3 regions of the Streptomyces sp. NPDC016562 genome follow, and region 1 is predicted to be linked to each of the others. Evidence: riboswitches for the same ligand, from Rfam matches in the RefSeq annotation. Region 1 holds a riboswitch; each other region holds the start of a gene.
What was found. Region 1 has a riboswitch for cyclic di-AMP ahead of ACF059_RS08555 (M23 family metallopeptidase). Riboswitches for the same ligand answer to the same signal wherever they lie in the genome.
Positions count from the first base shown of each region.

Region 2: linked by a shared signal. The riboswitch ahead of ACF059_RS11580 (peptidoglycan DD-metalloendopeptidase family protein) and the one ahead of ACF059_RS08555 (M23 family metallopeptidase) in region 1 are both predicted to bind cyclic di-AMP.
Region 3: linked by a shared signal. The riboswitch ahead of ACF059_RS23985 (transglycosylase family protein) and the one ahead of ACF059_RS08555 (M23 family metallopeptidase) in region 1 are both predicted to bind cyclic di-AMP.

Region 1 covers NZ_JBIBRZ010000002.1:119,748-122,003, reverse strand. Annotated here, with positions in the region: gene ACF059_RS08555 (M23 family metallopeptidase) at 134-934, opposite strand; cyclic di-AMP (ydaO/yuaA leader) riboswitch at 947-1,106, opposite strand; gene ACF059_RS08550 (M16 family metallopeptidase) at 1,368-2,256, opposite strand, start outside.
Region 2 covers NZ_JBIBRZ010000002.1:837,260-839,515, reverse strand. Annotated here, with positions in the region: gene ACF059_RS11580 (peptidoglycan DD-metalloendopeptidase family protein) at 1-940, opposite strand, end outside; cyclic di-AMP (ydaO/yuaA leader) riboswitch at 946-1,152, opposite strand; gene ACF059_RS11575 (tyrosine-protein phosphatase) at 1,458-2,249, shown strand.
Region 3 covers NZ_JBIBRZ010000006.1:79,039-81,294, reverse strand. Annotated here, with positions in the region: gene ACF059_RS23990 (transglycosylase family protein) at 1-666, shown strand, start outside; cyclic di-AMP (ydaO/yuaA leader) riboswitch at 942-1,114, shown strand; gene ACF059_RS23985 (transglycosylase family protein) at 1,118-1,813, shown strand; gene eno (phosphopyruvate hydratase) at 2,122-2,256, shown strand, end outside.

The sequences.
Region 1 (2,256 bases):
TCTATTGCAACACACGATCATTTCCGAGAGCGGCCGGAAATACGAAACATTCACAGGGGGCGGATCCGGGCGGACACACGAAGACCCCGGCTCGGGGAGCCGGGGTCTTCGGTGAAAGGTGCGGGACGACGGATCAGAGATCGACGCCGTGCGAACGCATGTAGGCGATCGGGTCGATGTCCGAGCCGTACTGCGAGCCGGTGCGGGCCTCGAAGTGCAGGTGCGGGCCGCTGGAGTTGCCGGTGGAGCCCGACAGGCCGATCACCTGGCCGGCGGTGACCTGCTGGCCGACGGAGACGCTCAGCGAGTTCATGTGCCCGTACTGCGTGTAGGTGCCGTCGTTGTGCTTGATCACGACGTTGTTGCCGTACGCGCCGCCCCAGCCCGCCTCGACCACGACACCGACGCCCACCGCGTGGACCGAGGTGCCGGAGGAGGCGTGCAGGTCGATGCCGGTGTGGCTGCCGGAGGACCACATGCCGCCGCCCGCGTGGTACTGCGTGCTCACGTACGAGCCCTCGATCGGGGCGACGAAGGTGTTGAGGCGCTTGCGCTCCTCCTCGCGGGCCGCGCGCTCGGCGGCCTCGCGCTCGGCCTTCGCCTTGGCCTCGGCGAGGCGCTTGGCCTCGGCGGCCCGCTGCTTGGCGTCGGCCTCGGCCTGCGCCTTGGCGGCGGCGTGGTCGGCGGCGCGCTGCTGGGACGCGGCCTGGTCCGCGATGTCACCCGCGAGGTCCTCGGCGACGACGACGGCGCCCAGCCCGTTCTCCGGGGCGGAGCTGCTGTGGTTGTCCGCGGCGAAGGCCGGGGCGGCGAGGGAGCCGACGACGCCCGTGGTGGCGATCGCGGCGATGCCGGCGTAACCGGCGGTCTTACGGCTCAGGCGGCTGGATCCGCGGTGCTTGCCGGAACCAGCGGGACGACTGCCAAACGCCATGGAGGGTTGGATCCTTTCCTTCCTTCTCGCCTACCGGGTTAGCTGACGGGTTCGGAGCAGGAAGGTCTCCTACGGGCCTCCTCTGGCGAGGCGGCCCGATTCACCCCAGGGACACATGTGGGTCCCCGGCTCCCCAGGCTCGCGCCTGACGGGGACTCGGCGATCGCTGTCCGGTGCCGCGGGTGCGGCGGGCACAACTGACGGACAGCACGGACGACGCTAGGCGGATCATCAGTCAATCGCCAAACAGACGCGGCTTTTTGTTGCGTACGCCACACCACATAAAAGCAACCTCACCACCAAACGGACAAAAGGGCTCTGGCGGGATAAGTCCCGCCAGAGCCCCTCGCACCTGAGACACCGATCGCCCGATGAGGCGTCAGCCGACGGTCAGGTGGCCGTCGTCAGGTCGTCAGCCGCCGTCGTCAGGTCGTCAGTCGGTGACGACGGTGACCTCGCCGATCCCGAGTGCCCGTACCGGCTCCTCGATCTGCGCCGCGTCGCCCACCAGGATGGTGACCAGCCGGTCCGCCGGGAAGGCCTTCACGACCGCCGAAGTCGCCTCCACCGTGCCGGTTTCGGCCAGCTGTGCGTACAACTGGGCCTGGTAGTCGTCCGGCAGCTCCTGCTCCACCTGGTCGGCGAGCGTGCCGGCCACCGAGGCGGCCGTCTCGAACTTCAGCGGGGCCACGCCCACCAAGTTCTGCACGGCGACGTCCCGTTCGGCGTCGGTCAGACCGCCCTCCGCGAGGGTGCGCAGCACCGTCCAGAGGTCCTCCAGCGCCGGTCCGGTGTTCGGGGTGTCCACCGAGCCGCTGATGGCGAGCATCGAGGCGCCCTTGCCGTCGGCCGTGGAGCGCAGCACCTGGGCGAAGGCGCGCACGCCGTAGGTGTACCCCTTCTCCTCGCGCAGCACCGCGTCCAGGCGGGAGGTGAGGGTGCCGCCCAGGCAGTACGTACCGAGCACCTGCGCCGCCCAGACGCGGTCGTGCCGGTCCGGGCCGATGCGGCCGATCAGCAGCTGGGTCTGGACCGAGCCGGGCCGGTCCACGATGACCACCCTGCCGGTGTCGTCGGCGGTCACGGACGGCGCCGGGAGCGGTTCGGCGGTGCCGCCCGTCCAGCTGCCGAGGGTGTCCGCCAGGACGGCGTCGAGGTCGATGCCGGTCAGGTCGCCGACGACCACGGCCGTGGCGGTGGCGGGGCGTACGTGGGCCTCGTAGAAGGCGCGCACGGCCGCGGAGTCGATGCGGGCGACCGTCTCCTCGGTGCCCTGCCGCGGGCGGGACATCCGCAGGGACGCCGGGAAGAGCTCCTTGGAG
Region 2 (2,256 bases), 720 kb from region 1:
GGAGGTAGGCGATGGGGTCGATGTCGGAGCCGTAGGAGGGGCCCGTACGGATCTCGAAGTGGAGGTGGGGGCCGGTCGAATTGCCGGTGGAGCCCGAGAGGCCGATGCTCTGGCCCGCCGTGACGCTCTGGCCGGCCGTGACGGAGAGCTGGGAAAGGTGGCCGTACTGGGAGTAGTTGCCGTCGGCGTGGCGGATGATGACCTCGTTGCCGTACGCGCCGGCCCAGCCCGCGGAGACCACGGTGCCCGCGCCGACCGCCTTGACGGTGGTGCCGGAGCTCGCGATGAAGTCCACGCCGGTGTGGTAGCCGGAGGACCACATGCTGCCCGCGACCTTGTACTGGGTGGAGATCCCGCCGCTCACCGGCGCCACGAAGGAGGAGGCGGACTGCGGCTGCGCGGCCGGCGCCTCGGGGGCGGTCTCCTGCTGCGCCGGGGCGGGCTTGGCGGCCCGCTCGGGAGCGGGCTTCGACACCGGCTTGGTGGCCGGCTTCGACGCGGGCTTCGCGGGGGCCTTCGGGGCGGGGGCGGCCGCGGCCGCGTCGCCCGCACCGCCGAGGTGAAGCTTCAGGCCCGGGTGGATCAGCGACGGGTCGCTGCCGACCGCCTCACGGTTGTCGGCGTAGAGCTGCTCCCAGCCGCCCGGCAGGTGGCGCTCGGCGGCGATCACGGAGAGGCAGTCGCCCGGGACGACCGTGTACACGCCCGGCGCGGCGGCCGCGGCCTGCGGCGAGACCGGAACCTGCGGTGCCGCGACGGGCGCCCCTGCGGTCACGGCGGTGACGGCGGTCGTCGTGGCGGCGGCCGGAGCGCCGGCGGCCTGAGCACCGGCGGCGCCCATCAGCGGCAGCGCGAGAGCCGCGCCACCGGTGCCGGCGACGGCGAAACCGCGCGATATCGAGAGGGACTTGGGACGGCGGTGCTTACCCTTTGCAGGCATGGCGCATTTCCTCTCCGGTGCCTGCGAGGTGAGCTGTCGGGTTCGGACTGGAGATGTCCGGCCGCACATGAACGGACCATGTACGGCTTCACCCCAAGCCGTCCCGGGTCCGAAGATCCGGGACAGCGGCTTACCTGGTTCCCCCGCTCCTGCCGCGCGTGAATAGTCGGGTGCGGTTTCCGGGCGGCGGCAGGATTCGGCGATCCACCCGGATCGGTCGCGAACGTAATCCCAAAGGGCCACGCGGAACAAGCCATGAATTCCCTGACGGAATAACAGGGATGAGGGACCGCCGGAATTCCGGTCACCCTCCGTCCATTCCGCCCCGCCAACAACCGCTCCGACGCGGTCATTCGGCTTTAGCGATCAGGCACTCACGGTCACCGTATGATCTGGCTCACGGGGACGCGGCCGATCTCGCCTCCGCTGATGGCAAGTTATCGCCAAGTAGTGTAATTCGGACAGAGCACCCCAGCCGGCGAGCATCCAGTCGGCGCGACGAAGCGGAGGAGTTCCCTTGACCCAGCAGATACAGGAGCCGGAGTTGTCCGGAGTGCGCAATTTCCGCGATGTGGGCGGATTGCCGACCTCCGACGGGCGAAGGGTCAAGGCGGGGCGACTGTTCCGAAGTGGACATCTCGCCCATGCCACGGAAACCGATACAGAATTCCTCGGCTCGCTCGGACTCCACACCGTCTTCGACTTCCGCAACAACGCCGACCACGCGCTGGAGGGCCCGGACGTGGACCTGCCGGGGGTGCGGAACGTCAACATCCCGCTCTCGGATCCGGCCGACGGCCGCGAGTTCTGGAAGATGGTCCGCGACGGCGACCTCGACCAGCTCCGCGCGGTCCTCGGCGACGGGCAGGCCGCGGCGCGGATGACCCAGTCGTACCGCGTGATGATCAAGCACCGGACCGCCGAGCACAGCCGCGTCCTGCACGCCCTCGCCGAGGACAGCGTCCCGGCCCTCATGCACTGCGCCGCCGGCAAGGACCGGGCGGGCCTGTCGATCGCCGTCACCCTGCTCGCACTGCGCGTCGAGCGCGAGGCGATCGTCGCGGACTACCTGGAGTCGAACGCCCCGCACCGCCGCTACCGGGTCCGGCGCGGCGACGGGTCCTCCGGGTCCCGCTCCCCCGAGGTGATGGAGCTGCTGGCCCCGCTCTTCGACGCCCGCGCCGAGTACCTGCTCGCGGCCTTCGAGACCATCGACGAGGCCTGGGGCGGTGTGGACCGCTACCTGTCGCAGGGCCTCGGGCTCACGCCCGAGACCCTGGACCGCCTCCGCGAGCAGCTGCTCGACTGATCTGATG
Region 3 (2,256 bases), on a different contig from region 1:
GCCGGACTGGACCGGCAGGGCCCCGCCGCGGCGGTGGACCCCGGTCTGCCCGGCACCTCCGGGACGATCGCGCCCTCCCCGTCCCGCCCGGACGACACCGTGCCCTCCCGCGCGGGTGAGCGGCCGGCCATCGACTTCGGGGCGCCGACGGCGACCGGGCCGGTGGTCCCGAGCCCGTCCGGCTCCCCCTCGTACCTCATCCCCGACGCGCCGTCCGTCGGACTGCCCGTCATGCCCGTGCCGGACGCCCCCTCGGCGCCGGTCGTCCCGGCCGACCCGACCGCGCCCCCGGCGACCCCCGGCGACGCGGCCGCGCCCACGACTCCGGTGGCGCCGACGACGCCGGCCGTCCCGGCGGACCCGAGCGCGCCCGCGACCCCCGGTCAGCCTTCCGCGGACCCGACGGTCCCGGCGGCCGGGGATACCCTCCCGGCCGAGGGCAGCGGCAAGCACCGCGGCGAGCCCGCCCCCGAGACGGCCGCGCCCTCTGACGCGCCGTCGGAGCCCACGTACACGGTGCGGGCGGGCGACAGCCTGGCCGCCATCGCGGATGCCAAGGGCGTGAAGGGCGGCTGGAACCAGCTCTACCAGGCCAATGAGCAGGTCATCGGCGGCGACGCCGATCTGATCAAGCCTGGTCAGAATCTGGATCTAACCGTGCAATAAGGGCACTTGAGCGGCCCGAAAAGGCGGGAATGTCGGTTATCGGCAAGTGAGACATGCGTCTCTTCCGGTCAACTGGCGTGTCCCGCCCCGCGGCTGCGGCAAACCCCGTCCTCACCTGCGCAAACACCCCCACGGGGAGCGCAAGTAGGGGTCGTCTCCCCCCGATGTCCCTCGTTGAACATCGGGGGGAGACCTGTCTACCTTCTGAATCGCTCGCCACCGCGAGCTCCTTCGACCGCATCGCCGAATCCTGCCGGCGGACGGGGGGAACAGTCGTCGCGCAAGCGCCGAAGGCAGGAGCGGGGGAACCAAGGTAGGCGCCGGGAGCGGCCGTTGAGAGACGGTCACGCCACCGGCTTGGGGTTAAGCGGTGCGGCTGGTCCGCAGCGCCGGGCACTCATCAGCTCGAACCCGACAGCTCACCTCGTAGGCGTCGGTGAGGAGAAACCTCATGCTGCTTTCCGGCAAGGGCAAGCACCGTCGCGGCTCCAAGGCCGTCCGCATCGTCACGCTCGCCGGTGTCGCCGGTGTGGCCGTGGCCGCCCCGCTGATGGCCGCGGGCACCGCCTCCGCCGCGACCGCCTCCGAGTGGGACAAGGTCGCGCAGTGCGAGTCCGGTGGCAACTGGGCCATCAACACGGGCAACGGCTACTACGGCGGCCTGCAGTTCTCGTCCTCGACGTGGGCCGCGTACGGCGGCAAGGCGTACGCCGCGCAGGCCAACCAGGCCTCGAAGTCCCAGCAGATAGCCATCGCCGAGAAGGTCCTCAAGGGTCAGGGCAAGGGCGCCTGGCCGCACTGCGGCGTGGGCCTGTCGAACTCCTCCTACACCGGCGGCGGGTCCACCGAGACCCCGAAGACCGTCAAGCCGAAGGCCGACTCGAAGAAGACCGAGCAGAAGGCCGCGCCGAAGAAGGACACCACCAAGCGCGCCGAGGCCCCCACCACCCGCTCCGAGCGCGCCGAGGCTCCGGCCGCGCCGAAGACGGGCAACGGCTCGTACGAGGTCAAGTCCGGTGACACCCTGGGCACCATCGCCGACGCCAACGGCGTCCAGGGCGGCTGGGAGAAGCTGTTCGAGCTGAACAAGGACATCGTCTCGGACGCCGACCTGATCTACCCGGGCCAGAAGCTGAAGCTCAGCTGAACACTGCGGCCGTAGCCCGCAGGCGCCCGTAGCCGACCGGGGCCCGATCCGCAGGCCCGAACGGCACGCACGACGTCCCACCGCCCGGCGCGTTTGTCCCCACGCGCCGGGCGGTGGCGTGTGCGCCGCCGCGCCCCGCGCCCCCGAACCCGGTCCGTATGTCCCGGAAGAGGGGTATTCGGTCCCTTTTTCGTCCCAGGACCCGGGCGGTCGGCAGGTCGAGTCCCCGGATCCGGTTAGGCTCTAGGCGGCCAGGCCATCCCACGGCCTGACGCCACCGCACACCCAGCGTCACATCCCAGAAGGAGATGCTCGTGCCGTCCATCGACGTCGTCGTAGCCCGGGAAATCCTGGACTCCCGAGGCAACCCCACGGTCGAGGTCGAGGTGGGCCTCGACGACGGCAGCACCGGCCGTGCTGCCGTTCCGTCCGGCGCCTCCACC